Regions from separate parts of the Desulfobacter sp. genome, predicted to be linked through region 1. Evidence: predicted binding sites of a transcription regulator. Region 1 holds the regulator's gene; each other region holds the start of a gene.
What was found. Region 1 encodes sigma-54, which starts transcription at its own class of promoters, with help from an activator protein. Its sites were predicted from a motif close to TNTGGCACANTTTCTGCTNT; they were not measured.
Positions count from the first base shown of each region.

Region 2: AB7U36_RS02965 (P-II family nitrogen regulator) is a predicted target of sigma-54. The motif match lies at 1,546-1,565, and genes of this name have one in related genera.
Region 3: flgB (flagellar basal body rod protein FlgB) is a predicted target of sigma-54. The motif match lies at 3,764-3,783, and genes of this name have one in related genera.
Region 4: glnD ([protein-PII] uridylyltransferase) is a predicted target of sigma-54. The motif match lies at 3,563-3,582, and genes of this name have one in related genera.

Region 1 is NZ_JBFXHE010000005.1:26,688-34,221, reverse strand. Features, by position in the region: gene tpiA (triose-phosphate isomerase) at 1-766, opposite strand, end outside; gene gap (type I glyceraldehyde-3-phosphate dehydrogenase) at 780-1,787, opposite strand; gene AB7U36_RS01245 (PTS sugar transporter subunit IIA) at 1,853-2,272, opposite strand; gene rapZ (RNase adapter RapZ) at 2,283-3,164, opposite strand; gene AB7U36_RS01235 (PTS sugar transporter subunit IIA) at 3,167-3,625, opposite strand; gene hpf (ribosome hibernation-promoting factor, HPF/YfiA family) at 3,635-4,168, opposite strand; gene rpoN (RNA polymerase factor sigma-54) at 4,181-5,623, opposite strand; gene lptB (LPS export ABC transporter ATP-binding protein) at 5,626-6,348, opposite strand; gene AB7U36_RS01215 (LptA/OstA family protein) at 6,368-6,931, opposite strand; gene lptC (LPS export ABC transporter periplasmic protein LptC) at 6,900-7,487, opposite strand; gene AB7U36_RS01205 (KdsC family phosphatase) at 7,484-7,534, opposite strand, start outside.
Region 2 is NZ_JBFXHE010000019.1:125-7,658, forward strand. Features, by position in the region: partial or broken gene AB7U36_RS02960 (ammonium transporter) at 1-1,120, opposite strand, end outside; gene AB7U36_RS02965 (P-II family nitrogen regulator) at 1,159-1,497, opposite strand; gene AB7U36_RS02970 (tetratricopeptide repeat protein) at 2,045-3,097, shown strand; gene AB7U36_RS02975 (M48 family metallopeptidase) at 3,256-3,990, opposite strand; gene AB7U36_RS02980 (tetratricopeptide repeat protein) at 3,990-4,655, opposite strand; gene AB7U36_RS02985 (M99 family carboxypeptidase catalytic domain-containing protein) at 4,691-6,133, opposite strand; gene AB7U36_RS02990 (hypothetical protein) at 6,362-7,534, shown strand, end outside.
Region 3 is NZ_JBFXHE010000051.1:1,524-9,057, forward strand. Features, by position in the region: gene AB7U36_RS06160 (tetratricopeptide repeat protein) at 1-2,356, shown strand, start outside; gene AB7U36_RS06165 (sigma-54-dependent transcriptional regulator) at 2,372-3,742, shown strand; gene flgB (flagellar basal body rod protein FlgB) at 3,912-4,325, shown strand; gene flgC (flagellar basal body rod protein FlgC) at 4,329-4,826, shown strand; gene fliE (flagellar hook-basal body complex protein FliE) at 4,851-5,147, shown strand; gene fliF (flagellar basal-body MS-ring/collar protein FliF) at 5,174-6,889, shown strand; gene fliG (flagellar motor switch protein FliG) at 6,894-7,534, shown strand, end outside.
Region 4 is NZ_JBFXHE010000021.1:17,653-25,186, reverse strand. Features, by position in the region: partial or broken gene AB7U36_RS03285 (glutamine synthetase beta-grasp domain-containing protein) at 1-410, opposite strand, end outside; gene AB7U36_RS03280 (P-II family nitrogen regulator) at 493-831, opposite strand; gene glnD ([protein-PII] uridylyltransferase) at 818-3,451, opposite strand; gene tatA (twin-arginine translocase TatA/TatE family subunit) at 3,853-4,041, opposite strand; gene AB7U36_RS03265 (AAA family ATPase) at 4,346-5,197, shown strand; gene AB7U36_RS03260 (vWA domain-containing protein) at 5,208-6,401, shown strand; gene AB7U36_RS03255 (TatD family hydrolase) at 6,496-7,302, opposite strand.

The sequences.
Region 1 (7,534 bases):
AAAACCTAATAATTTTATTAAAATCTTCCGGGTTCAGGCTCGCGCCGCCAACCAAGGCACCATCAACATCTTCAAGCTGCATCAGATCTTTGATATTGCCGGGTTTTACTGATCCGCCGTATAAAATCCGGGTCTTTGCAGCCAAGCCTTCGGAATATTTTCCCTTGAGCAGGTGCCGCAAAAATTCGTGTACTTCTTTGACCTGCTCGGGTCCGGCAGTCTTTCCGGTACCGATTGCCCATACCGGCTCATAGGCCAGAATAAGGGTATCAAGTTCCCCAAGACCAAAGCCTTTTAACCCATCTGATATCTGTTTGTCAAGGATAAAAAAAGTTTTATCCGCTTCCCGCTGGCTTTCCGTCTCTCCGATGCACATCACCGGGATAAGTCCTGCATCAAGGGCTGCACGGATTTTAAATTCAACGCTTTCATCGGTTTCGCCAAAATATTGCCTGCGTTCGGAATGGCCGATAATGACGTAGTCGGCGCCTGCATCTTTGATCATCTGCCCGGACACCTCCCCGGTGAATGCACCTTCCGTGCCGGGGTAAATGTTCTGGGCCCCCAGCCGGATCTGGGAATCTTTGCCCAGGACCGCTGCCACCAGGGGCAGGGACAGTGCAGTGGGGGCAATCATGATATCAACGCCGTCCACACCCTTGGTTAAGTCTGCCACCTGTTTTGCCGCAGCAACAGCCTGGGTGCCGGTCTTGTACATTTTCCAGTTGCCGGCAATCAATGGCGTTCTTTTCGGCGTTTTTGTCATTTTTTTACCTCCTTTAAAGGGCGTTGCCCACCATGGCAGCCAAATCAACCATGCGGTGTGAGTAACCGGCCTCATTGTCGTACCATGAAAAGATTTTTACCATTTCGCCGTTGATGACATCTGTACAGGAGGCATCAACAATGGAAGAAAGCGGGCAGGAGTTGTGATCAATGGATACCAGGGGTTTGTCGCAATACCCCAGATAACCCTTCAGGCTGGTTTCAGATGCCTTTTTAAGGGCCTGGTTGATCATCTCCTTGGTCAGATTCTTTTTTTCGGTGGTGATCACGAGATCCACAAGGGATACATTGGGTGTGGGGACCCGTACGGCAAGGCCGTTGAGTTTTCCTTCAAGCTCGGGCAATACCAGGGAAACCGCTTTGGCGGCACCTGTGGTGGTGGGAATCATGGACAGCGCGGCTGCCCTTGCCCGGCGCAGGTCCTTGTGGGGGAAATCAAGCAGACGCTGGTCCCCTGTGTAGGAGTGGATCGTGGTCATAAGCCCGCATACAATACCGAAATTTTCCAGCAGCACCTTGGCCACGGGGGCCAGGCAGTTGGTGGTGCAGGAGGCATTGGACAGAATATGGTGATTTCCGGGATCGTAATCTTCATGGTTTACGCCCATGACAATGGTAACATCCGGGTCCTTGGCAGGCGCTGAAATAATGACTTTTTTGGCCCCGCCTTCAAGGTGCTTGCCTGCGGTTTCCCGGTTTCTGAAAAGACCGGTGCATTCCAGGACAATGTCCACACCGGCTTCGGCCCAGGCAATCTGGGCAGGATCCTTTAACGCGGTGACCCAGATCTGTTTCCCATCCACGGTAATGAACCCTTCTCCATGACTCACCTCGTTGGGCAGACGCCCGTGGACAGAGTCATATGTGAGCAGATGGGCAATGGTTTCGGTGTCTGTCAGATCATTGATGGCCGCAATTTCAATTGCATCATTTCCCAGGGCAGCCCGAAAAACCATGCGCCCGATTCTGCCAAATCCGTTAATTCCTATTTTTACAGTCATTTTAAGCCTCCTTCAAAAATGAAAATGCTTGTCCATGCCCAAAAGGGAAACAGGCACGGCACAGGTTAGGATAAGGACCGGCTGGTCCCTTTCAGGATGTCGCTGGCAAGGGAAATGCTTTTTTTCCCGTGTTCAATCAGGGCTGCAGTCAATGCTTTGATTCCCATCTTCTCCCGGGTGGTTACCGCTTTGAGAACAATGGGCAGGTTGACGCCTGAAATCACCTCCACCTTTCCTTCTTCAAGAAAGGCATAGGCCAGGTTTGAAGGTGTACCCCCGAACATGTCGGTTAAAATAATAACCCCATTTTCGCAATAAACATCTTTGATCCCTTTTTTGATTTTATTTCGTAAACTTTCCGGGTCCTGTTTGATGTCTATGGATATGGATTCAAGTTTTTCCTGCTTGGCCCCCAGAATAAATTCCAGGGTTTCAATCAATGTTGCCCCCAGATTCGCATGGGTTACAATTAAAATTCCTGTCATAGTTTGCCTATCATATTTCCATGATGTCTCTGTCAATGTCTCTGTGCCGCAAGCTTGGATTCAGGCCCTTTTTTATCAGCCGTTCAAATACAGCCCGGGCAATGGCGACACTTCGGTGGCGGCCGCCGGTACAGCCCAGTGCAAGTGTTAGATATGCCTTATTCTCTTTTTTATACAAAGGAATGAGATAGTCAATAAGATCGTTATATTTTTCTAAAAAGGTTTTTGTCTCCGGGTTTTCCAGGACAAAGGCTTTTACCGCATCGGATTCTCCGTTATGGGCTTTAAGTTGGGGCACAAAATAGGGATTGGCCAGAAACCTCAGATCCACCACAATATCCCCGTCCACCGGGATGCCGTATTTGTAGCCAAAGGACATGATATTCAGTTTCATGAAGTTTTCGGAACCCGTATCCTTGGACACAAGATGCAGTATTTTTGCTTTAAGCTGATGCACATTGAAATGAGAGGTGTCAATGATCTGGTGAGCCAGCTTGCGGATGGGGGCCATGCCCTGTTTTTCGGCCCTGATGCTGTCTAAAAGGTTTTTTCCAGTATCCAGGGGGTGGTGCCGGCGGGTCTGACTGAACCGTTTGACCAAGGTCTGGGTATCTGCTTCAAGGAAAATGATGACTGGAGAAACGCCCATCTCTTCTAGCGCAGAGACGCCTGAAACAAATGTTTGTATAAAGGTTTTTGACCGCATATCCATCACAAAGGCTGCACCCTTGACCTTGGCACTCTCCCCCAGCGGCAGTTCGAGCACCTTGGGCACAAGTTCCATGGGCATGTTGTCAATGCAGTAAAAGGCTGCATCTTCAAATGCCTGGGCAACGGTTGTCTTCCCGGAACCTGAAATCCCTGTGATGATATAAACCTTAAGATTTTCCATGGTTAAAAGTCTTCGTCATTCTCCAGAATGATCTGATGAATCTGTTCTGCTGAACCTGCCGATAACAGGCGTTCTTTAAACTGATTCATTTTCAGCAGCTTGGAAATCTGGGCAAGAACCTTTAAGTGCCCCCCTGTGGAATGCTCAGGTGTTAAAAGCAGGAAGAAAAGATGGACCGGCCGGTTATCCAGAGAATCAAAATCAACGCCTTTGATGCTGCGCCCAAATCCCACAGCAATGGATTTTACTGTATCCAGCTTGCCGTGGGGAATGGCGATGCCGCCGCCGATGCCTGTGGATCCTAAGTTTTCCCGTTCCATCAGGACTGCCGCAACATCCTGGGCCTGGGTTCCGGCCACCGGTGCAACAGCGCCAGACAGTTCTTTTATAACCTCTGGTTTGTTTTTGGCTTCCATCTCTGCGATAATGGCGTCCAGCTTTAGAATGTCACTGATTTTCATGGGTTTCGACTATCCTTGGGGGGCGATCAGTCCCAGTTTTCCGTTATTATGTTTATAAATCACATTGACCTGCTCTGTGCGGGCATTAATAAACGCATAAAAAGATTTTTTGCCCGATTCCAGCTCTATCACCGCATCCTCAATGTCCATGGGTTTTGTATCAAGGAGTTCTTCGACGATGTCACTCGTGTTCCCGGGCTGCGGTTCATCAATACTGAACTCCCGGGTATCTGCCAGGCTTGACTTATTGCCTGACATGTGTTTTTTGATTTTTTCCTTATGTTTTGTGATCTGGCTTTTGACTTTATCCGCCAGGATGTCAATGGTGGCATACATGCTTTCGGATTCTTCCTTTGCATGGATGTTAAGCGCCCCGCTGGTCAGGGTGATTTCGGCAATATGTCTTATTTTTTCAACGCTCAGGACCACACTGGCCTCGGCCGGGCCGTCCAGCATTTTGTCAAACCGTTTAAGCTTTTTATTTACATAGGATTTCAGGGAATCGGATGCCTCTATTTTTTTGAACGTGATAGTGACCTGCATAAATTACTCCCTTTATAATTGTTTGCGTTTGTTGGATGGCAGAATATTGAGCACTTTTCTGTATTTTGCCACGGTGCGCCGGGCAATCTGAATGTCTGATTCCTTCAGAATTTCGGCGATTTTATCATCACTCAGGGGCGTGTTGGAATCTTCGTTGTCAATGAGTTGTCTTATTCTCTCCTTGACGCTGGCCGATGCCATGTTAGGCCCGTCAACCCGTTCTATGGAGCTGTTGAAAAAATATTTCAGTTCAAACAGCCCCTGGGGGGTGTATGCATATTTGTTGCTGGTGACCCGGCTGATCGTGGATTCATGCATCTCAATATCTTCGGCAATGTCTTTTAAAATCAAAGGCCGCAGATAGGCAATGCCCTTTTCAAAAAATTCCCTTTGAAATTTTATGATGCTTTCCATGACCAGGTAAATGGTTTTCTGGCGTTGATGAATGGATTTTATCAGCCAGGAGGCGGACTGCATCTTTTCATTGAGATAGGTCTTGGTCTCCTTGGGAATCTTTTTGCCGGTGGCCACAGCGTCCCTGTAGAATCTTGAAATTCTTAATTTGGGAAGGCCGTCATCGTTCATAACAATTTTGAAATCATCCCCGACTTTGTAAACGTAAATATCCGGGGTGATGTAAGCGGATTCATCGGTGGCAAATTTCCTGCCGGGCTTGGGTTCAAGAAACTGGATGATTTTTACTGCGGCCCGCACATCCTCAACGGAAATTTTAAGGGCCTTGGCAATTTTTTTACTGTTCCTGTTTTCAAGATTTTTTAAATGATCCGTAATGATCTGGATGATGATGTCGTTTTTAATGCCAAGCTGCCGGACCTGGATGAGAAGTGTCTCGCACAGGTCCCTGGCGCACACCCCGGGGGGGTCGAAGGTCTGAAGCACAGCCAGCACCTGCTCAACGGTTTGGACGTCGGCCTGGGCTGCCTGGGCCAGTTCTTCCACATCGGCGCATAAATATCCGTCCCGGTTCAGGTTGCCGATGATGATGTTGCCGATGGCTTCCTCCTGGGCTGTAAGATCCGAAAGCATCAGCTGCCATTTCAAATGCGCTTCAAGGGTTTGTTTCTCAGACGTGAATGCCTCGTAATTGGGGGCTTCACTGTTTTCAGACTCCGTGTGCATTCTGCCGGTGGAGTTGTATTCATTGATATAATTTTCCCAATCCGTATCCGACCGAACCCGCTCTTCAATGGTGACTTCCTTGACAGGCGCATCATTTTCCGCTTCCCGGATTTCGGTTTCCTGGGCCGTGATGGATTGGTCAGAGGCATCATCAACGACGACTTCTTCAAGGGCGGGATTTTGCTCCATTTCCTGCTCGATCATTTCGGCAAGTTCAAGCCGGGACAGCTGAAGCAGTTTAATGGCCTGCTGGAGCTGGGGTGTCATGACCAGTTGCTGGGTTAGTGCAAGGCTTTGTTGTAATCCAAGTTCCATGATTAAAGTCTGAAGTTATCTCCCAGGTAAATGCGTTTCGCTATTTTGCTTGAAATAATTTTTTCCGGCGGTCCTGATTCCATAACCACACCCTGGCTCATGATATAAGCCGTGTCGCATACGCCTAATGTTTCCCTGACATTATGGTCTGAAATCAATATTCCGATGCCTTTGTCCGTAAGCTGGGATATGATCTGCTGGATGTCGATGACCGCCAGAGGATCAATGCCGGCAAAGGGTTCGTCCAGCAGAATAAATAGAGGGTCCGTTGCAAGAACCCTTGAAATTTCCAGCCTGCGCTTCTCTCCACCGGACAGGGACGCGGCTTTTTGCCCGGCCAGGGCCAGTATACCAAGCTCTTCCATCAGAGTTTCGGCTTTCTGGTTGATGTCCGTGACTTTTTTGTCAATAACCTCCAGAACAGCCGTTATATTTTCCCTGACAGTCAGTTTTTTAAATATAGAGGTTTCCTGGGGCAGGTAACCAATGCCTTTCCTGGCCCTGATATACATGGGATATTGGGTTATATCCTCCCCGTCAAGATGAACCGTGCCTTTTTCCGGCCGGATCATGCCCACGGTCATATAAAAGGTGGTGGTCTTGCCGGCACCGTTGGGTCCCAGAAGTCCGGTCACTTTGCCCTGGTTCACGGTCAGGCTGACCTGATCCACCACGGTTTTACCGCCATACGCCTTTACAAGGTTTTTCAGCACCAGTCGGCTCATCTGTTTCAAGGCTTATCCCTCAAGGCTTATCCATGGACCTGCCCTGGTCTTGGACATCGAAAAAAGCTTCGACCCTGGTTTTTTCGGCACTTTCCACAACCATCCGTTCCTGGGCCTTAAACAGGGTAATTTTTTTGCCGGTGATCCAGCTTTTTCCCGTAAGCAGGCGGGCTCGTTCCCCGGTGAGCACCAGTATCTCATTTGCGGTGTCATAATCCGCCTGGTCCGAAAATGCTTTCCGATCCCCTTCTGTATATTCCACATTCCCCGTGGCAAGAATTCGCCTGATGTTTGACTGGCCTTTCTTTTTGGTTTCCGAGGTATGGAAAAACACCTTGACCGAATCTGCTAAAAGCACGCTGTCTGCCCGGACCGCCTTGACCTTGCCCATGAATTCCACCATGGACTGGTCTTTGCTGGCGACCATTTTATCCGAAGTAATTCTCAGGTCAGCAGGTGGCTGTTTCTTATCAATGTCTTTTTTCCCCTGGGCTGCAAAGGAGATCTGTGTAGAAAGAAACAGCAGTATCAGCAATGACGCCGAAGCGATGTTATAATATGTTGGAATCCTGGCTATTTTCACTCAGTTGTCCTTCTACGTGTCCTTTTAAGATGATCAGGTCCTGGTTTAGCAGGATCTCCATGCTGTCTGCTTTTATTACGGAGTTCCCGTCATTAATTGTAACCCTTGAATCAGAGCGTATTATATGCGGTTTTTTGGTATAATGCAATGTTTCACTTGTCAGGGAGTAGTGTTGATACCGGACAATAAAATTCCCTGAAAAGGTCATGTCATGGGTTTTGGTGTCGAGCTCTCCCCGGGCTGCGGTGAGAAGGACTTGTGTGTTCTGCTTTGTGTAAAAAACAATGTCAACGTCTTTGAGCACAGCCTTGTTCCGGTCTTTGAGCAGGGTGGCACTGGATGCTTTGAGCTTCCATTCGGTGATGCCGTTTTTTTTGGAAATCTGCTCAAGGATGTTGAGTTTGAGGGCAGCTTTGTCATCCACCTCTATATTTTCAAGTTTTATGGGCCTGGTGAGCAGATGGTTGATGTAATAATGCGCACCTAACCCTGCAAGAATGAGTCCTAAAAGCAGAACCAGGGGCAGTATCAGTTTTTTTTTGCCGGCGCTGCTCATGACAGAAACCTTGAAACCGAAGTTTCCCAAAGGCCCTTGGCTTTGAG
Region 2 (7,534 bases), on a different contig from region 1:
CGATGTTAAAGATACCAGCGGCAAGGGTTCCCCAGGCACCGCATACACCGTGTACGGAAACTGCACCAACAGGGTCGTCAATTCTGATTTTATCAAAAAACAGTACGGCAAAGACAACCAGAATACCGGCGACGGCGCCGATCAGAATGGCTGAACCAGGTGTAACATTGGCACAGCCGGCAGTAATACCCACAAGACCTGCCAGGGCACCGTTCAAGCTCATGCCCACTTCAGGCTTTCCAAACTTAACCCAGGAGACGATCATGGATATAACACAGCCTGTGGCAGCAGCCAGGTTGGTATTTACAAAAATCATTGCAATGTCTTTATTTGCAGCAGTGGTGGAACCCGGGTTGAAACCAAACCAGCCGATCCACAGGATAAACACGCCAAGGGCGGCCAGGGGGATATTGTGACCAAGAATAGGTTTAACACCACCGTCTTTGGTGAACTTCCCAATACGGGGACCAAGAACGATGGCACCTGCCAACGCAGCCCAGCCACCGACAGAGTGAACAACTGTGGAGCCTGCAAAATCAATGAACCCAAGACCTTCAAGCCAGCCAGAACCGTTGAACAACGACCCCCAGGCCCAGGAACCAAAGATGGGATAGATCAATGCGGACAGAACCGCGCTGTAAATAAGGTAACCGGTAAATTTTGTGCGTTCAGCCATGGCACCGGAAACAATGGTGGCAGCAGTTGCGGCAAACACAACCTGGAACATCCAGAACGCCAGTACCCAGGGATCTCCGCCGACCTCAAAATCACTTAGGAAAAAACCGGTAGTACCGAAAAAACCGGTTTTAGAGGTACCGAACATCAGGCCGAAACCAATGGCCCAGAAGAAAAGTGATCCCATGGCAAAATCCATCAGGTTTTTCATCATGATGTTTACCGCGTTTTTAGCACGGGTGAAACCTGTCTCCACCATGGCGAACCCGGCCTGCATAAAGAAAACAAGGGCTGCTGCAATAAGGGTCCAGACATAGTCGGCATGGGTCTGGACCAGTTTGATGGCCTCGGCATTAGAGAGCACTGTCGGGGCCTCGTCTGTCCCGGCCCATGCTGCTGTGATGGTGCATGCCAACGAAGTCAGAATCATCAGTACATACTTCATTTTTTTTTAATCTCCTATTATGTTTAATAATTTAAATTTTATAAAGCTTCTGTTCCGGTTTCACCCGTACGAATACGGACAACATTTTCCACAGGAAGAACAAATATTTTACCGTCACCGATTTTTCCTGTTTTCGCTGTTTCTACTATTGTATCCACCACAGCCTGGACCTGGTCATCTGCAACACAGATTTTCAGTTCAACTTTGGGTACAAAGTCTGTCTGGTATTCTGCGCCCCGGTACACCTCTTTATGCCCTTTCTGGCGGCCGAAGCCCTTGACTTCCGAAATAGTCATTCCGTTAATGCTGATTTTGGCTAAAGCATCTTTAACCTCATCCACCTTGAACGGTTTAATTACCGCTACAATTTTTTTCATGTTTTCTTCCTTTGTTAAATGTGCATTAAAACAACTTACGCTTTGTAAAAAGCAAGAGGGGTGCCAAAAATCATATTTTTTAATATTTTAATACATCTGTTTGAAATTAAAGAATATTTATATATAAATCCCTCGAGGGCATCTTGAAATGAAATAACATTTTTGAAATTTAATTGATTACAATAATGTTATTTCATCCTCATTGTCAAAATTCAGCCGTGAAAATAAATACGTTTTTGTGTTTTCATGCAAAAGAGACAAAAATAAGAAACGGAAATGAGTATCCATAAGGGATCTAAAGAGGATTACAATTTCGTGCACGGTCTTTCCCCGGGAATAGCCCCGGAAAACAATTATGTAGAATATGGCAGGAGCAGACTGCAAGCGGCCACTTTGGAGATCAATACAGAACCAATGCGCAGCAGGAAGTTTATAATTTTTTTCCATTGACAAAAAATCAACCGCGCTACTATATATACGATTAATCGAAATATCAAACAAAGCATCACAATTGGCCGTATATTTATTGTGATTAGGTATACTGCTAATGCAAAAGAGCGTTAAAGAAAAAAAAGACGAAGAAAATGATGCGATTAAGGCATTGAGTTTATGCAAAACTGCCCGTGAACTTATTCGCGTTCGAAAGCCCAGACAGGCGGAAGACTTGTTGCTGGCGGCTCTGGAAATATTGCCTATAAACCCTTATGTACTGGTTGCGTTAGGTGATACCAAACGAATGCAAAAACAGTTTAGAACGGCTGCAAAATATTATCAAAGGTGCCTTGGGGCAGACCCGCTGAATCCTTTTGCCATGTCCGGTCTTGGCGACGCATACAGGGGCAGCGATAATCTGGACGGAGCCATTGGCATCTGGGCCAAGGCCCTGGATGCCTACCCTGAAAACTACCTTGTGATGACCCGGCTGGCTGATGCTTTAACCAAAAAAGGAGACCTTACCGCTGCCAGACAGATCTATGAAAAAGCCATCAACCTGAATCCTGATGACCCCTTTGCCCTGTCAGGCCTTGGAAATATCCTAGTCCGCCTCAAGGAATTTGACCTGGCCCGGCCGCTTCTTGAAAAGCTTGTGATCAAACAGCCCCAAAATCCCAGAGCCATTGGCGCACTGGCCAACTTTTACCGTCGGCAAGAGGATTTTTCCAATGCAAAAGCCCTGTTCGAACGGATTCTGGATATTGCTCCCCGGAATGTCTATGCCATGGACGGGCTGGCAGATTGTGCCCGGGGCAACAAAGAATACGAAAAGGCCAAACAGCTGTGGGAAAAGGCCATGGCAGCCGGAATGAGCCGAGCCATCGCAAAAACACGCATTGCAGATGCCTGCCTGCAGATGAAACAATTCTCCCAGGCAAGATATTATTACAATCAGGTGTTGTCTATATCTGAAGACCGATTTGCCCTGTATGGGCTACTGCGCCTTATCGAAGCAGAACCGGGGGATGAACGGGATAAAATTATTGATGCCGCAAAAATTCTGAGCCGGTTGTTTGCCCTTGATCCATTTGATGACCGGACACTGAATGAATTTAACGCCTTCAGGACCCGGTATCCGGAAATGGATGCCTATATTCAGGCCTGATTCAGGCCTTTATTCAGACAACCGCTTTTGCGCTTCTGCCGTCGACCTATTCCAATGGTGCGCGAAAGCCCAGACTCGGATTTGATTGCCGATATCGAAGGAAGCCGCCAATTTTTCAATGCCGTGTCATCCACAGATAAAAAAACTGAATCTGTGTCTTAAATCTTACTTAACTCTATTCTATCCAGGCGCATCTCGCTTTCCTTCCAGTCAGGCAGATATGTTTCCATAATCTGATAAAAGCGCTGTGTGTGCCCCGGTTCCAGCAGGTGAACCAGTTCATGGACCAGCACATACTCCAGCAGGCAGGGTTCCAGATGCACAAGAACCGTATTGATCCATATGCGCCTTGCAACCGTGTTACAGGATCCCCATCGGGTTTTCATCTTTTTCAGCCGGAATTCGGCCGGTGCCACACCCATGACAGGCTGCCATTTTTCAAGCAGAATCTGAATGCGTTTATTTAAGAGCGTACGCAGCCATCGATTCCACAGATTTGCCTCCTTTTTCGGATCAAAACCGGAAGGTGCCCGGATAACGATTTCGGATTCGGATTCGGGGCTCAAACAGATTCCGGGCCGGGCATTGCAGGTCCCACGCACCACAGACAGTTGCCGGCCCCATACCATGCATGAAAAGCTGTCCTTCATTGCCAATAATGGTTTAAAAAGCGGCGGCCCATCGCCCAGAGCAGTTAATTTTTGCGTTAACCAGGCAGATTTGGACTGAACGGCATGTTCAAACGCTTTTTGGCTGATCCGGGAAGGCGCGGAAATCCGAACAATTTTTTTATCCGGGTATATCCTGAAATAGATATGGCGGATACGTTTATATACCAGTTCATATTGCCACCCTTTGGGGGTGGCGGGAAAAATCCGGTTTAGATCCTGCATTACCGGGCTTTGGTTTTCAGGGTTTCAATCAGCTCAGACACCCGTTTTCCCCCGGATGTCCGGGCAGTTGGATTAACTTTTACCAGCTGTTCCCAGGCCTCAATGGCTTTGGGGAGATCATCGAGATCGTGCATATAGACAATGCCCTTGTTAAACCAGGCGGTTTCAAAATCAGGCTGAACAGCAATGGCCTTGCCAAAAGCCTCCAGGGCTTTTTCAGGTTCATTGTTCCGTCGATACATCACCCCAAGGTCTGTGAGAACATGTGGATTGTCCGGCTGAATGGACAGGGCTTTCCCATAGGCATTGATGGCATCCCCAAAACGGTCCAGATCAAAAAAGGTATTGCCCAGTTCGATCCAGACTTGGGCATTATCGGGATTTTCCTTCAAAAACGCCTGCATTTCCCTGATACGAGGATCTGCCATGGTTGCAAGATCCGGTCTTTGATTTTCACCCGCCCCTTTTTCAGGCGCCGACATGCTTTTTGGCATATTCCCTACCATGCCCGGCGGCATATGTCCCATGCCCGGCTGCCTTGAATCAGCCAGCTTGAACGATGTATATGCGGTGCCAATCAAAACCCCCAGTGTCAGGGAAATGAGAATGGAAATATAAAAAGTCTGACGGGGGATCATTTTCTCTTTTTTTGTATCTGGATTCATTTTTCCTGCTTTAAAAATTCCTTGTCAATTATTCACTACCTGAACACCTGTTTTTTGCTACTGAAATGGCTGGTGGTCCCGACCATGTCGGCGGTTTTGTTCCAGAACCTGAAGTCCGCAAGCACCATACCATTGAATTTTCCCTGGCTATAGACTTCAATCCTGAAAATCAGGCCGTCCCGGTCAATTGAAAAACGCTGCATACAATCATTTTTGGTGACAAGAACACCTGTTTCGTCCTCTATATCCTGTTTTGAAAATCCAATAATGTTCACCCGGTGATCCGGTATGGGATGCACCATAAACTGCTCTTTAACCGGAATCCTGGAACCAAAGGGAACTATTTTTTTCTGGCCGTCAACCTCCATCTCAATATTGTCTATTCCCAGATCATACTCAAAATACTGGGGGCTGAGACGGGAAAGGCAGCGGTTGCCGTGGTACAGACTGAAATCGGATTTATTGTGCACCAGGGCCATCAGCGGATTATTGACCAGAAACTGCAGCCTTTTGTCCTTTTCCATGGGCAGGTAATTGATGCGATTGCGTATATTTTCAGCATAGAGCAGAATTCTGCGCTCACCCAGGGTCAGGGCAATATCTTTGTCAATGGCCTTTTCTATTTCATTCCTGGTTAAAGAAAAATCACGTTCAAAAGAAATCCCGGCCTTTTTTAAAAAGGATTCAATGGCCAGAAGGTGATAGTATACACGCCCGGGGGTCAGAAAGGACTTGCTGGCTTCAACACCAAAGGCGGGTTTCTCATTTTTCATGGCAAAAAAGGTAAGTGTTTTTGCCATTTCCTCGTCCCCTTCTGCTGTCCGGGTATTTTTAACGCCCACCGTATGACCGGGATCAATAAGATGGGCATTGACATCTTGGGCACACTGCTGTGCCGTGACTGCAAGATCACAAAACAGGCCTGTGTATTTTACAGGCATCCGGGCCTGGTCAATGATAATGCTTTGCCCCCACCTGTCAGGATTACGCAGATTGCTTTCACAGGTGGGCGTAAAAAATCCCGAGCCGTCATGCAGATTTAAAATAAAATCCACGTCCGGGTCAGTGATCATTGACTTTATTTTAGCAATGGTCAGCCGTTCGGGATCTGTTTTGCTCACCTGGTTAAATTTGCGGTTCATGTCCCCGTAAACACCCCGGCTGCGCTTAATAATACTTTCAAAATTGAGGTTAGGGACCACAATGACCTGGCCGGACAGAATTTTATACCGGGTGGCAATAAGGGCCGCAGCATTAAACCCGCCCGGCTCATCCCCCTGGATGCCGCCCACGATCAGGGCTGTTTTTCCGGGAATCTTTGATGCCAGGGTATGCACACTGAAACCAAGGCCGGATTGGGATGCAAGCACCGGCCCTGCAGACCAGAAAATAGCAGCGATTCCCAAAACCGGCATCACCGGCAAATGCCGGGCCAACAGGCAAAAGAGTCTCATATAAAGATAATATCTTGATATCATGATATTTATTAATACAGACGGATTATTCCTTTGGGTTTCTATTCTTATCCTGAATACATTATCAAATAGCAGGCAAAATGGAAACGCCCCTGCAAACTTCCCTTAAAAAAAAATATTTACCTCCCCCAAAAAAATAAAGTTAAATTTTCCCAGGGAAATTTTACAAGAAATGTGGCATTCTGGAATCAAAAAATCCGGCCAGGCCTGAAGCAGCCGAAGCAGTTCCGGATGGAGCAGAATATCCTTGGGGGAAAGGTTACGGTCATGGGAGCAACCACCAGAAAACCACAACCAGGCCAGGGTCATACAGGAAATAACCTTAGCGCATTTGGCGGCGTTTTTACGCCGTCCATCCTCACAATTCTCGGTGTAATCCTGTTCATGCGCGCCGGGTTTGTCATTGGCCAGGCCGGTATTTTTCAAACCATTCTGATTTTGTGCCTGAGCCATGCCATCACACTATTGACGGCAATTTCCGTTTCAGCAGTATCCACAAATACGCCTGTTTCGGCAGGTGGTGCCTATTTTCTGATATCAAGGTCCATCGGACCTGAGCTTGGCGGAGCCATTGGGCTGGCCCTGTTCTGCTCCCAGGCCATTTCCGTTCCGTTTTATATCCTGGGATTTACCGAATCCATGATCCGGACCTTTCCGGCCCTTGGAGTCCACTTCAGAACCATTGCCCTGATCACCACCGCTTTTCTGTTCATTATCACCCGGGCCGGTGCCAGATGGGCCGTGCGGGCACAGTTCCTTATCATGACGGTTCTGCTACTTTCCATTCTCGCGTTTCTGGGAGGGGCCCTGGTTCACTTTGACATTCACCTGTTTTCAAAAAACTTCGGGCCGGGCTATACAAAGGACATATATACGTTCTGGAAAGTCTTTGTCATCTATTTTCCGGCAGTCACCGGTATCATGGCAGGCATCAGCATGTCCGGGGACCTGAAGAATCCGGCCCGGGCCATCCCGGCAGGCACCCTTGGCGCAGTTGCCACAGGGTTAATTGTGTACGGGCTTCAGATCCTTTTATGCGGCGGGGCCCAATCCCGGGAAGAACTGATTTACTCATCCTTTGAAACACTTTGCAGCCAGGCGCTTTTTAACGCCGGATTCCTGGTGGTTGCCGGTGTGTTTGCAGCCACCCTGTCCAGTGCCCTGGGATCCTTCATGGGGGCACCCAGGGTGATCCAGGCCGTTGCCAGGGACCGGCTGATCCCCATCCTGCACCCTTTTGAAAAGGGGGCAGGCCAGGCCAATGAGCCGGTCAGCGCCCTGTGGCTGACCCTGGGTTTAACCATGGCCACGATCCTGTGGGCAGGCAATGGCAACACCGGCCAGGCATTTAATATTCTGGCGGGTGTCGTCACCATGTTCTTTCTTTACACCTACGCAATGATC
Region 3 (7,534 bases), on a different contig from region 1:
CCATGTGGATATCCTTGAAGGCAACGTGGTCGCCCTGATGGTGACGGGCAAGCACGCCAGTGAAGAAAACATTAAACCCGTTTTCAATGCGTCCAACAATCAATTAACTGTGGTTTTAAATAAAGCCGTGAAAGCGCCTGCTCCCGCCCCCAAACGTGTTCCCGTGACCCAGGTGGCGGCTGTTCGGAAACCGTCAACTCCGGCTGTCTCCAAACCCGGAAAACCGCCACTGGCTCCGGCAACTGACCCCAGGGAAAAGCAAACCGTTGCAGATGATCCGAATGACCCTGCAGTGCAAGTGGCCGCTTTCCGGCCCAAAGCTGAGCCGGCCCCGGATTCTGTCAAAAAAAAGGATACCGGTCGGACTAAAGCCAATGAAAAAATAAAGGAACCCCCGCTTTATACGCCCCCAAAGCGTCAGGCCAGTCGTTTTAAAGGGGATATCAGTGATATGTATCGGGGTGAAGACCCCTTGCAGGACTGTCAGGCCAATGCGGTTGAAAATGCGATGATTCTGGTTAAAAAACAGTTGTACAAAGAAGCTGGCGCGATTCTTGAGCAGTACTTATTTGAGAAAAATTCCTTTTGCCTGGAACAGGTCTACTATTTAAAGGCCTATGTCAATTTTATGGGTGTTGAGAACGATGACCCGGCAGGACTTTTGGCTGCAGAGCGAATGTTTCAGGATGCCATGGTTGCCTATCCTAAATCCCTATATATTCCCTTTGCCTATGCAGCCATGGGACTGATCCATACCCGTTTGCACAACAGCGCAACGGCCGAAGGGTATTTTGATATTGTCAGCAAGGACTTTCCGGACTATTCCGGTATGCCCGAGGTGGAGTATCATCTGGCTGAAATTTATAATGGCAGAGGGTATACTGACAAGGCGTTGAACCTGTATAAAAAGGTGTTTGAGTCAAAAATAAGCAACGACTATATACCCGATGCAGGGCTGGGTTATGGTAAGGCATTGTTTGAAAACCTGCGGTATTATGACGCGTTGAGCGTTCTTAATTATGTCATAAAAAATGATGTGAAAAAGGTTTATGATTCTGCTGATCTGCTCAAATACACGGCAGATGCCAATTTTGAATTGGGCTTAAGTCAAGGTGCCCGGGAGAATTATATCCGGCTGTTGAATCTTTTTCCCGATATCAAAGCACCGGACATGGCGTTAAGCAAGGTCGGCGATGCCTACGGAATGGAGAATCAGGAAGAAAAGGCGATCAAGTTGTACGAACTGGTCCGGGAAAAATATCCGGACTCTCCGGGATATATCAATGCCTCCATTGGGATTGCCAGGTATTTAAAGACAGATGCTGAAAAGATTAAGATTTACGAAATGATCAAGACCCGGTTTCCTGAAAATACCTATGCCCGGATCGCCATGATGCGCCTGGCTGAAATCTACCAGCAGAACGGTGAGTATGATAAGTGCATCCAGGAAATTGAGGACCTGTTGTCCACCCATCCCAGGGGGTTGCGCTACGAGGCGGTTAAGTTAATGCAGAAAGCCTACGAGGCACTGTTCAAAGAACAGTTGAAGGCAGATGAATATACCTCTATATTAACAAGATATGAAAAAGAACAGTTCAAGTTAAAAAAAATGGGGGGCCGGCTGATTCCCTTTTATGTGGGCAGTGCCTATTTGAAAGCCGATCTGTATGAAGAGGCGTTTAATCAATTGATTTCCGCTTATAAACTTTATAAAAGGGAAGAGCGGCCGGCTTTACTGCTGTTTGGGCTGGGTAAGGCCATGGATGAATCCGGCAGGGATGATGATGCTTTAAAACTATTGGATGCCTTTGCAAAGAGGTTTCCAAAGGATAAAAACCGGGTGGAGGCCCTGACCCGGGTCGGGCAGATTTATCTGGAAAAGGGCAGTTTTTCAAAGGCAGATAATGCGTTTGCCTCGGCGTATACGGCGGGGCGGGACGCTCTGGATAAGGGGCGGATACTCATGCTTCGCGCCAGTGTCTACCAGAGAAAATCAGACCTGAAGACAGCGTCCGGACTCCAGGCCCGTGCGGTGAAAGCGTTTGCCGCATCTCCAGGCGGAAATTACGAGTTACTGGCAGGCGCTTACAAAACTTTGGGTTCATCTTACCTGGAAATGAAATCCTATGGGCAGGCAGCCGATGCCTTTGCCAAAGCCCTTGATTTTTCAGAAGGTGACCGGGATAAGGCCAATATCGGTTTTCTGTTGGGGGACGCCTACCAGAAAGGTAATGTGCTGGATAAGGCGAAAAAGACCTTTGAGCAGGTGGCGCAGTCTTACGACTCGGTCTGGGCCCGGCTTGCCCGGCAGCGGCTGAGCACTATGGGGCTGGCGGAAAAAATGATAAATTCATAAGGACCCTTTGGCAACGTGCCTGGACAAAAATTATTTCTCATAATTGAAAACCCCAAAGAGCGAATGATCTATACCGATCTGTTCAAAGGAATGGGTTTTCTGGTTGATGCTGTGCCCGAAGGCTCGGGTGCGCTCAATTACCTGCTGTCCCAAAAACCTGAGGTGGTTGTGGCCGACGATGGTACACCGGGGTTCTCTACTTTGGATTTTCTTAAACAGGCGGCGGATTCAGACACCGGGGTGCCAAAGACCATTATCCTTACCTCGGATCCTGTGGTGGATTATGCTGTCAGTCTGATACAGCACGGTGCCATGGATTATCTGATCAAGCCGGTTGACCCAAGGCAGCTTGAACTCAGCGTTAAAAAATCTTTGGCCACAGCCATTGCGCCGTTGCCCTCTGAAAAGGAAAAAACAGTTAAGCATAAAGCGGTGCAGATTGTTACTAAAGACCCCAAAATGGAGAATTTGCTCAAGCTTGCCGCCCGGGTGGCGGATTCGTCGGCATCGGTGCTCATCCAGGGGGAGAGCGGCACCGGCAAGGAACTGCTTGCAAAGTTTCTGCATGAGAAAAGCGCCCGCTGTAATCAGTCCTTTATCGCCATCAACTGCGCGGCCCTGCCGGAAAATCTTCTGGAAAGCGAATTGTTCGGCCATGAAAAAGGTGCTTTTACCGGTGCATTGGCAAGGAAAGCCGGCAAGTTTGAACTGGCTGACAAGGGGACCCTGTTTCTGGACGAGATTACGGAGATGCAGTATCATTTGCAGTCCAAACTGCTCCGGGTACTTCAGGAAAAGGTGGTAGACCGGGTGGGGGGAACCCAGCCCGTGGGTGTGGATGTCCGGGTGATTGCCACCACCAACCGGGATGCCAAATCAGCCGTGGAGAACCATGCGTTCAGGGAAGATCTGTTTTACAGGCTTAATACCATTCCTCTGATTATTCCCCCGTTGCGGGAGCGCAGCCAGGACATTCGGCCCTTATGCGACTTTTTCATAAAAAAATACTGCAGGATTGACGCAAGATCTGTCAAAGGATTGACAGATCAGGCACTTTCCGTACTCCATAACCATTCCTTTCCCGGCAATGTCCGGGAACTTGAAAATGTTATTCATCGTGCTGTCCTTATTTCTGAGACCGATATGATCACCCCTTCGGATCTGCTCATGGACGATGGCGAAGAAACAGCCTTTTCTGAAGACACAGGTGCAGAATCCTTTGCTGATGAGGACTTTTCTGCAGGGTCCCTCAAAGAGATGGAACATAGAATGATTTTCAGAACACTGGATCAGACCGAGGGAAACCGGACCCATGCGGCAAAAATTCTTGGAATCAGTGTCAGAACCCTTCGCAATAAACTGAACGAATATAAAGAACCTTTCTGATTGTTCCTGCTGTTTGTTATTTCAGGCATGTAATTTGCTTTTTCGTTTATGATGTTGATATTCCGGCGCGCTTGTCCGGATATTTAATCCAGATATCCAATCTGGATATCTGGATTAAATACCACCTGCGGCTGACCTGGAAGCGTTAATTGAAAAAACGGAGATCAAAATGGCTGATTCAAGAATTTTCGGGCACACATACGAGATGATCGGAAAAAGTATGGACATCTCAACCCGGCGTCATAACCTGATAGCAGGCAACATCGCCAATATGGATACCATCGGGTATACGCCCAGCGATATAGATTTTCAAAGTGCGCTCAAACGGGCCATGGCCGGACCTGAACCTGATTATCTGGAAAAAACCAATGAAAAACATTTGCCCGGCAATATTGAAGGGTCTGCCGGTCAGATTAAGGGTATGGAGAGCGAAGATGTGGACATCTATCACCTGGATTCGGTGAACATTGATACGGAAATGATGAATCTGATGGAGAACAATGTGAAATTCAGATCTACGGCCGAGATGCTGTTGCGTAAAATGACCATACTCAACTATGCCATTGATGAGGGAGGGAAATAATCCATGGATTTAATGAATGCAGCAAAAATCAGCGGCACGGCCCTTGCGGCCCATCGTATGAAACTTAATGTGATTGCTGAAAACCTGGCCAATGTGGATACCACCAGAAGTGAAGACGGCGGACCCTATCGTAGAAAAATGGTGGTATTTAAAGGCGATAATATCGACTCCTTTGAAAGTGTGGTGCAAAAAAAAATTCGAAAAGAGCAATCCGGCGAGATTGAATTATCTGCCATTGAGTTTGAGGATGAGAAAAAGCCGGATAACGGTACGGGTGTCAGGGTAGATCAGATTGTCAGGTCCCAGGAGGATTTTCACCTGGTGTACAACCCTGCCCATCCCGATGCAGATCCGGACACAGGATATGTGAAGATGCCCAATGTGGACCATTTAACTGAAATTTCAGACATGATGGTGGCCCGTCGAAGCTATGAGGCCAGCGTTACGGCGCTTTCCACCACAAAAGATATGGTCTCCAAAGCCCTTGAGATTGGTAAGTGATTTTTTAGGAAAAGGATTGGATAAATGGATGAGATAAATGCAGCAGTCCCCGGCAAACTTTCTTTGTACCGGGAATCTGTGGCGGACCGGGTAGCCAAGCGACGCCCCGAATTCATGGAACGTCTGGAATCAGCCATCCTGGAGGTTAATAATAATCAGCATGTGGCAGATGATTCTGTTGAGGCTGTCATTGAAGGCAATCTTGGTATCCATGAAGGCATGATGGCCTTAAGCCGTGCCTCCACCTCCCTTAAAGTACTGGCACAGGTCCGGAACAAGGCCATGAGTGCCTATGAAGAAATCATGCGTATGCAGGTATAACCCCTTGCAGAGCAGGAGCCGCGTAAATGAATCCCGTAATTAAAAAAATCATTACCATGTTCAAAGAGATGAGCATGGTCCGTAAAGTCCTTCTGGGCGGACTGGTTCTAGTGGTGGTGGCAGGGTTTATCACCATGTTTTTCTGGGCTAACAAAACCTCTTATAAAGTCGCATATTCAGGGTTGAGCCAGGAAGATGCGGCTGCTGTGGTGGACATATTAAAATCCGCCAAGACGCCCTATCGTCTGACCGGTGACGGGACCACTATTCTGGTGCCGGAAGCCATGGTGTATGATGTCCGGCTGACCATGGCCAAGGAAGGTATTCCCAAAGGCAGCGGGGTTGGATACGAGATTTTTGATAAAAGCGACTTCGGTACCACCGAGTTTGTTCAGAAAATTAATAAAAAGCGGGCGCTTCAGGGGGAGCTGGCACGCACCATTACCGCATTTGAGGCTGTTAAGGATGCCAAGGTCATGATTGTACTGCCCAAGGAGTCGGTTTTCGTGGAGGAGACCAAACAGCCTTCGGCATCCATTTTGCTGGAACTGGTTGCTGATCTCAAGAAAGACGAAGTGGCTGCCATTGCACATCTGGTGGCTTCTTCAGTTCAGGATCTGACCCCGAAACTGGTCACCATTGTGGATACTGCGGGCCGGATTCTGTTTGAGGGAAAATCCGAAGAAGAGCAGGCCCGTATTGATGCAGAAAATCTGGCAGATGCCCAGTATCAGTATAAGGTGCGGTTTGAAGAGAATTTGACGCACAGAATTGAGACCATGCTTGAGCGCATCGTGGGCACGGACAAAGCCATTGTCCGGGTTACCTCGGAAATGGATTTTTCCAAAAACAGCATGAATGAAGAAATTTATGATCCGTTTGAGCGGGGCGGGGAATTTATCCGCAGCCGGAAAAACAAAGCTGAAAAGGTGGTTCAGCTTAATGAAGAGATCGGTATTCCGTCATCTGTCAACCCCATCACCGATGAAGACCAGACCGGCAATAAAGACCGGGAGCGGATCAATAAGAGTGATGATACAGTTAATTACGAAATCAGCCGACGGGTCAGGGAGACCCAGAAACCCATGGCTGAGCTCACAAGGCTTTCAGTCGCAGCCGTGATTGACGGTAAATATGAGTTCCAGGCAGATGGCAAGGGCGACACCAAACGGGTGTATATGCCCAGGTCTGCCGAGGAGATGAAGCAATTTCAAAGTATTGTCAGCAGGGCCATGGGATATAATGAGGAACGCAACGACCAGATTTCCATGGAGTGCTTCCCCTTTGCCTCCATCGGCGACATGCAGGGAACCCAGGAAGAACTTACAGGCTGGCGCATGGTCCAGAAGGAATACGGACGTCTCATTGCCAATTTACTGCTGGTATTTGTATTGTTTTTGTTCGTCATCCGGCCTATCATAAAAACCGTTCGCGACATCAAGGTTACGGTGGAACAGGAGGCCCTGCCCTCACCGGAAGAACTTGCCCTGCTTGAGGGAGAGGATAAGGAACCTGGCTTTATTGAGATGAATGCGGATCAGCAGCGTGAATTCTTTGAGATGATGACCGAAGAGCAGAAGGAAGAGTTCATTGCGAAAATGACCGTAGCAGAGCGGAACGCATACCTGGCCAACATGAGTGACCAGGAAAAGGCCCGGTATTATGCGGAAAAAGATCCGTCAAAGGCTGTGAATATCATCAAGGGATGGCTCGGTGAAGTAGAGGAGGAAGAGGAGGAGTAATTCCATGCCAAAAGCAATTGATCCGGAAAATCTAAACGGTTGTCAAAAGGCTGCAGTATTTCTCATGTACATGGGAGAAGAATATACAACCCAGGTGTTTTTAAAAATGAAGGAACAGGAGATTGCTGACATTGCCTTTGAAATGTCCAAGGTTGACCAGATTACACCAGCCATGCTCAAGGTTGTGTGCGCTGATTTCAATGTCAAATTTGAGGGTGAGTCTAAAATAGTTGTTGAAGGGGACTCCTTTATTAAGAATGTCGTAACCAGAACGCTAAATGACAAGGACGCCAAAGCCATTCTGGACGACCTGGAAAAGAAGAAACAGGACAAGCCTTTTATCTGGAGCCGGAATGTGAATGTGAACACGTTGTCTACATATATTGAAGGTGAACATCCCCAGACCATAGCGATGATCCTGGCCCATATGCCTGCAGAAATTTCTTCGGAAATCATGATGAATTTGCCGGACGAACTTAAAGGCGATATTGCCATGAGGATTGCCCGTCTGGGTCAGATTTCCGAGGATGTTGTCCGTGATGTAGACAAGGCCCTGAAATATGAACTCAGCGGTGCTGTGGGCCCCGGAGGCAAAGCAGGCGGCTTGGAAGTCCTGGTGGATATCATTAATGGTGTGGATAAATC
Region 4 (7,534 bases), on a different contig from region 1:
GAAAAAATAAAGAACTCCGGCTCAGGGCCTACAAAAATGGTGTCGCCGATGCCGGTGCTCTTGATATAGGTTTCAGCTCTTTTGGCAATGCCGCGGGGGTCTCTGGAGTAACCTTCGCCGGTGATGGGGTCATGGATGTTGCCGAGAACAACCAGGGTCGGTACTTTGAAAAACGGATCTATTTTTGCCGTACCTGCTTCAGGAATTACGTTCATATCGGAGTTATCAATGTTCTGCCATGCTCTCATGGAAGAACCGTCAAATCCGAACCCGTCTTCAAAGGAAGCTTCTGTCAGTTCCGATACAGGCACACTGAAGTGCTGCCAGGTACCGATGAAGTCCATGTAGCGGATGTCAACGACTTTAACATCGTTTTCTTTTGCCATTGCCAATACATCTTTTGGTGTCATTTTTATCCCTTTCTATAAAAAATATTATGGGTTACCCCTGTATTTGGGTGTTTTGTCATGGGGCGCAAAAGCGTCCTGCCAGTTAAATTGCATCATCTCCGCTTTCACCGGTTCTGACCCGGATGGCCCGTTCAACCGGCAGCACAAAAATCTTACCATCACCGATTTTACCGCTGTTGGTTGCAGACCGGATGGTTTCCACGGTTTCGTCAAGTCGGTCGTCGGTCACAACAATCTCAAGCTTGATTTTTGGAACAAAATCAACAACATATTCCGCACCGCGGTAGATTTCCTTGTGCCCTTTCTGCCGACCGTATCCATTAACTTCTGTAACGGTCATGCCGTAGATGCCGATTTCGCTCAAGGCCTCTTTGACATCATCCAGCTTAAAGGGTTTAATAATCGCCTCAATTTTTTTCATTCATAACCTCCTTTGACTGTATCTGTGGAAGACGGTTAATAATAGCGGTTTTTATCTGGTCCAATCTCTCTTCTGATTCTATTTTCTGGTCCCCTTCAATATCCCGGACGTAAAAAACGTCCATCACCTGGTCCACCTTGGTGGCGACCATGGCGACATTGACATTGATGCCGGCCCGGTACAAGGCATTGGTAACGGCAAACAGGAGTCCTGGGAAATCATACGTTAAAACTTCAATAATCGTAAAAAAGCTGGATGTCTCATTGTCTATGCGGACCTGGTTGGGTTCGGGCCTGCTTCCGCTGGATATGGTCACTTCAGTGGGAATTCTCTCAAGTACATTATCCAGGTAATGGTCCTCTTCAAGTGCCATGCTTAAATCCTGTCCGGCCTTTTCCCATTTTTCCTTTTCAAAGAGACGGTCCTGGGGAGGGCGGACATTGAAGATATCCAGAAAATGGCTGTCACCCAGAAAATAGGCCTGGGATCCGACAATATCAATATTATTCTGGAAAAAGACGCCGGCAAGCTTGGAGTAAAACCCGGGTTTGTCCTTGCCGCAAATGGAAACGGTTCTCATATCTGACTCATTTGCCTTTGTGATCTGCCAGATATATTCCCGGTCCCCAAGATTTCTGAATAAATTAATATGATCCACGATGTTCTGGGGCGGCACGTAAAGCAGGTAGCGCCGGGACATGACGGACAACTGCCGGGTAACCTCTTCTTCCCTCCAGCTTTCCCGCAACAGGTCCAGGACATCTTTTTTCTTTTTTTCAATCAAACGCTGGGTTTTTTTGGACGCCAGTTCCCCTGTTTTAATGATGCTCATGGTTTTAAAAAACAGATCCTTAATCAGGTTTTCCGTCCAGTCGTTCCAGGCCTTGGGTCCCGTGGCCTTGGAATCTGCAACAGTGATCAGGAAAAGCATGCGCAACAACCGGATTTTTCCTATCTTATTCGCTGTGTAAACGGCGGTTTCCTCATCAAAAATATCCCGCCGGGTGGCGGTTTTTGCCAAAAACAAATGGTTCTCAATGAGGAAAAGAATGTCTTCTTTTTCCGCAGGACTGAATCCGAGACGGTCAACAACAGGTCCGGCAATTCCGGCACCTCTGAGAGAGTGCTCTTTGGCAGGATCGGCTTTACCGATGTCATGGAGAAGGCCTGCCACAAGCAAAACATTTTTATTCCTGATCTCCTTGAACACGGAGTTATAAAGGGTTCCCATCATCGTGTCGCCGGGATCCTTGAAATTGTTAAGGATCTGTACGCAGCGGATGGAATGCTTGTCCACAGGGAACAGGTGGTATTGATTGTACTGAATTTTGTGCACCAGCGGCAAGAATTCCGGAATAAACTGCGCCAGAATGCCGGTGGAAAGCATGACATTGAGTACATTGAATTTCCACAGGGACAGGCCCAGAATCCGCTTGAAAATCTTAACGCATCCGGGATCCGTGCGGACATCATCATCCACAAGGTGACGGAATTCCGATGCGATCCGCCTGGCCTCAATGGACAGGGGGATCCGGGTCTGACCACTTTCAAGAAAAATACGAAGCAGTAAATCAGGGTGCTGGATAATTGAAACTGTGTTGGCAAAGCAAAGCCGGCGTTTTTTTACGACCAGACCATCCGTTTTGGTAGGCTGTGCGGCAACCGCTTCTTTTTTAACCCGGCAGGTGGATACAATATCTTCAAATGTAATTTGGTAAATCTGCTTTAAAAAATCCATTTTCTCATGCAGCTCACCCAAAAAAACCTCCACCTGAGGCAAGCCTGACATATCCGCATAATCCATCAAACCGGCTACTTCTGCCTGATGTTCAAAATGCAGGGTATCGTTTTTGCGGTGACTGATATAGTGCAGGCGGTTGCGCACATCCCAGATATAGGTTAACGCATCTTCCAGATTCTCGTATTCAAAATGGGAAAGAAACCCGTAATACTCCAGATCCCGGCGGAACTTGATATTGGATTTAATTTTAGCGTACCACAGCAGGGTGTGATAGTCCCGTAAACCGCCAAAACCTGATTTTAAATCAGGGGAAACCAGATAGGAAGAGTCCCCGAAATCCTCCAGGCGCTTTTCTCCGTTCTCGTACAAATAATTGAGTGTGGGCTTCAAGTGCTTTGCGGCTAATTGCTGCCTGAACTTTTCCATGAATGCGGAATATATCAGGGAGGCACCGCAGATAAACCTGGCATCAAGCACGGTGGTCAGGATATCAAAGCGCTCAAAGGACATTTTAATACATTCGTTGATGTTCCGGACCGCGTACCCGACTTCAAACCGTGCGTCCCATAAGGGATACAAAAGTTCCTGGACAAAGGCCTCCACATCAGGCGGAATGGTTTTATCAAAAAGGATGAGCAGATCAATATCTGAATGAATACACTGCTCTTTCCTTCCGTATCCCCCCAGGGCAATGATGGCAAAAGGACTGCCCGAGATAACCATTTTCCTGGCGGCAATACTTTTCTCAAACACCCGGTAAAAGTATTCATCGAGACGGGTAGTCATTTTTTCCAGGAAATTGGTTTCTTTCCCCTGGAGATACTGATCTACCAGCACTTGTTTCTGTTCAACTAATAGTTTGGCTTCAGGACTGTCCATATCTGTTTGATATCTTGATTTTTGACCTTTTAATATATGCCCTTTTTCCGGCAAAACATCCCATACCGCCCGAACAATACCCTAAAACGATTCTCATCACTTGTTATAAGTGTTGCAATGAATGTGCCAGTCTTTTATTTTCAAGAGGTTATAAAGCACGCATGCGGCCAGCACCTGCAAACCAAAGAAAAGAACAAAATTTATTACAATAATGTCTGCTTAAAAATGAGACATATTACTTTTTTGTAACCATTTTCCAGGTGGGGGGCTAAAAATCGGCAGACGGACAACAGGCGGATAGATGATATGTCGAATCGTTGAAAAAGCATGGATAATCAGCCAGGCACATGGCATGCTTGGCTGCGGAAAAAGCTTAAAAAAACAGCAACTAACAAACGCCACTACTTTTTATCTATTTTTTCAGGCTCCTTTTCCTTGTCGTCATCAATGGGCTCTCTTGTTGCTTTCTTGAAATTCTTAATGCCTTTTCCTAAACCAGCACCGATTTCAGGCAGCTTGCCCGCGCCGAATATAATAAGGATAATCACCAGAATTATTATCAACTCCGGCATTCCTATACCACCAATCATGATTCAAGCTCCTTGTTTTGTTCATGGCGTTAACACAAAATTTATTAAATCAGGTCATTAGCATTTAACCTGTACGAAGTCAATCATTAAGGATTTATGTGAGCATGACGTAATGTTTCAGTTTTGTAATAAACCATTCGCATTTTAATTATATGCAGACCTTGCTCCGGTATCTCCCTTTTTCCCTCAACGTACAAAACCTTGATGGGAGAATAGATTAACCATTGACTCTAAAAACGGAGGCTGCTAACCAACCAGCTTGAGTTTATGCTTTTTCAACAAACCCGACATAACGGAGAACCCAATGACAAAACATCAAGACGCACGGTTCCAAGGGGCCCATAAATATGTACTTGACCCTGAACTTGCATCCATTGTCAACATATCCATGACCCTTGAAATGCCCCTGCTCTTAAAAGGAGAGCCCGGCACGGGCAAAACCATGCTGGCCCATGCCATTGCTGACACCCTGGACATGCCGCTGATTATTCTCAATGTCAAATCCAGCATGAAACTTGTGGAGGCCCTGTACCAGTATGACACCCTGACCCGTCTCAACGATTCCCGGTTCGGGGATTCCACCAGGGATGTCAGCAATATTGATGAATATATAAAGATGGGAAAAATCGGCCAGGCATTCTGTTCAGAGAAGAGAACCGTACTCCTCATTGACGAGATTGACAAGGCAGATACCGATTTTCAGGATGACATGCTTGATGTCCTGGACCAGATGCAGTTTGATATCATTGAAACGGATCAAACCGTATCTGCAATCCACAGACCTGTGATCATCATCACATCCAACGCCAAAAAAGATTTGTCCGATCCCTTTCTGGGGCGGTGCAATTTCCACCACATTGCATTTCCCGACCCCAAAATGATGCGCAGAATTATCCAGGTCCATTTCCCCTCCATTGATTCAAAGCTGGCAGAAAATGCCATTGAAGCATTCTATGCGGTCCGGGACATTGACGGAATTGAAAAAAAACCGGCCACCCGGGAGCTGATCAACTGGATACGGGCGCTTCAGGCAGATCCCGACTTCAAAGCCGGGGATCTTATCAAGGGCAGCATGCCGTTTTTAGGCGTACTGTTCAAAAAAAGCCCGGATTATGAACGGGCCCAGAAAATGACCGGTCGGCGCAACCGGTTCTAAGGACCTATCCATGTTTCTAAAGTTCTTCTACACATTGAAGGATGTCGGAATACCTGTCTCCCCCACATCTTTTCTGACCCTGCAAAAGGCCCTTTACCAGGGACTGATTACCAGCCTGGACGATTTTTACACCTGTGCCCGGGCCGTGCTGGTGAAAAGCGAGCGCTACTTTGATCTTTATGATCAGGTGTTTGCCTACCACTTTGACGGCGTTCCGCTGCCCGAAGACGAGAGCTTTGAAATCGACCAGATGGCCAGGGCCATGCTGGATGAATGGCTGAAAAACCCTAAAATAATGGCCGATGCCCTGAACATAGATGAAAACACCCTGAAAAAATTGACCCCGGATGAGCTTATTGAATATTTCAAAGAACGACTCAAGGATCAGGACGGTCGCCATGACGGCGGAAGCAAGTGGATCGGCACCGGGGGTATCTCACCTGTGGGCCATTCCGGGTATCACCCAGGGGGAATGCGTGTGGGGGGCACCTCCAGAAACAAGTCTGCGGTGAAAGTAGCCGGTGAACGAAGATACAAGGACTATTCCACCCGGGGCCCTTTAACACAGGCAAAAATCGGAGAGGCGCTGAAACGGCTTCGCCACATGATTCCAGCAGGCCCAAAGGATGTAATCAATGTGGACCAGACCATCCGGGCAACCCTTCACAACGCTGGAGAAATAGAATTGATCTTTGACCGGGCCATGAAGGACCGGCTCAAGGTTATCCTGGCCATTGACAACGGCGGGTGGTCCATGGACCCCTATATCCAGGTCGTCCAGACCCTTTTCAACTATGCCCGGGCCCAGTTCAAGGAGGTAAAAACCTATTTTTTCCATAACACTATTTATGATTGTGTATGGGAAGACCCGTCCCGGTATAAAAAAACAAAGAAAATAGTGGACTTTTCCCGGCAGGACCCGGAAACCAGACTGGTTATTGTGGGGGATGCCAGCATGGCACCCTATGAACTTCTGGCATCCAACGGATCCATTCACATTACGGATCGCAGCGGACGCCCCAGCATTGAACAGCTTAAATTTTTATCTGAAACTTTCAGGTGTGCGGTGTGGCTCAACCCGGTCTCACAAATGATGTGGCACTATACTCACACCATCATGGCCATTTCCAAGATTTTTCCCATGTATGAATTGTCCCTGGACGGGCTGGAGCAGGCGGTCACAAAGCTGATGGAAAAAAAATAATTTTGTTTGAACAAAAAATTACCCATCTGCGGCGTTGCAGAAAAATTTGCATCTGGGTAACTTTTTGCTTAAACACTATATTTCGGTTCAAACTCTATTTACCCGGCCAGGCCGGATTTGCCGGTATATTGTAAAAATTCAGGGTATTTTTGAACACGGCAGAGGCCAGCTGGTCCGGGTCTTCTCCGCGCACCCGGGCAAGACAATCCATCACGGACCGGACAAACGCGGGTTCGTTGCGCCGGTGTTTGTTTTTCTGGGGTTTGGGCGTCAGATACGGAGCGTCGGTCTCTATGAGCAGCCGATCCCGGGGAATTAAAGGGACAATGCTGCGCAGGTACTCCCCTCGCTGGAGAATGGTAAGAATTCCGGTAATACCAATATAATACCCTAAATCAAGGTAATTAAACATATCCTCTCTTGTGCCGGAAAAACAGTGAACCACTCCTTTTCTGGACGTGGGTCCGTCTGATTTCACGATCTCATAAAACCGACCCTTGGAATCCCGTTCATGGAAAATCAGCGGCAGGTCCAGGTTCCCGGCCAGGGCAAGCTGGGCCGAAAAACAGGCTTCCTGGTCTTCCTGTGGTGAAAACATGCGGTTGAAGTCCAGCCCTGTTTCCCCCCAGGCCTTGACGCAGTCATGGGTCAGGGCCAGTTGTCGAAGTTCATTGAGTACCTGGGCAGAACACTGAACCGCATCATGGGGATGAACCCCCACAGACGTGTAGACATGATCGAACCGGGATGCGATATCTATGGCCTTTTGGGAGGTGGCTCTGTCAATTCCGACCACCATCACGGCCAGAACCCCTTCCTGGCGCGATCTATCCATGACCTGGGCCAGGTCATGGTCGTAGCATTTATCGTCAATATGGCAATGGGAGTCAAAAAGGATCATTCATCTATTCCTATGGTTTTTCTGGTTTTTCCTTTTCTCTTCTCCTGAAAAGCAACGCAAACTTGCGTTTGCAGCAAAATAAACCTAACGGTCAAAGTTTTAAGCCTTCACTGAGTTGGAAGAAGCCGGTTTACGGGTTCAGTGAAGGCTTTGTGTAAGAAAAACTGTTTTCAGCACTCCTTGACACAGGCGGTTTATATCAGTAAATTCAATGCCAGTCAATTATCCCTAA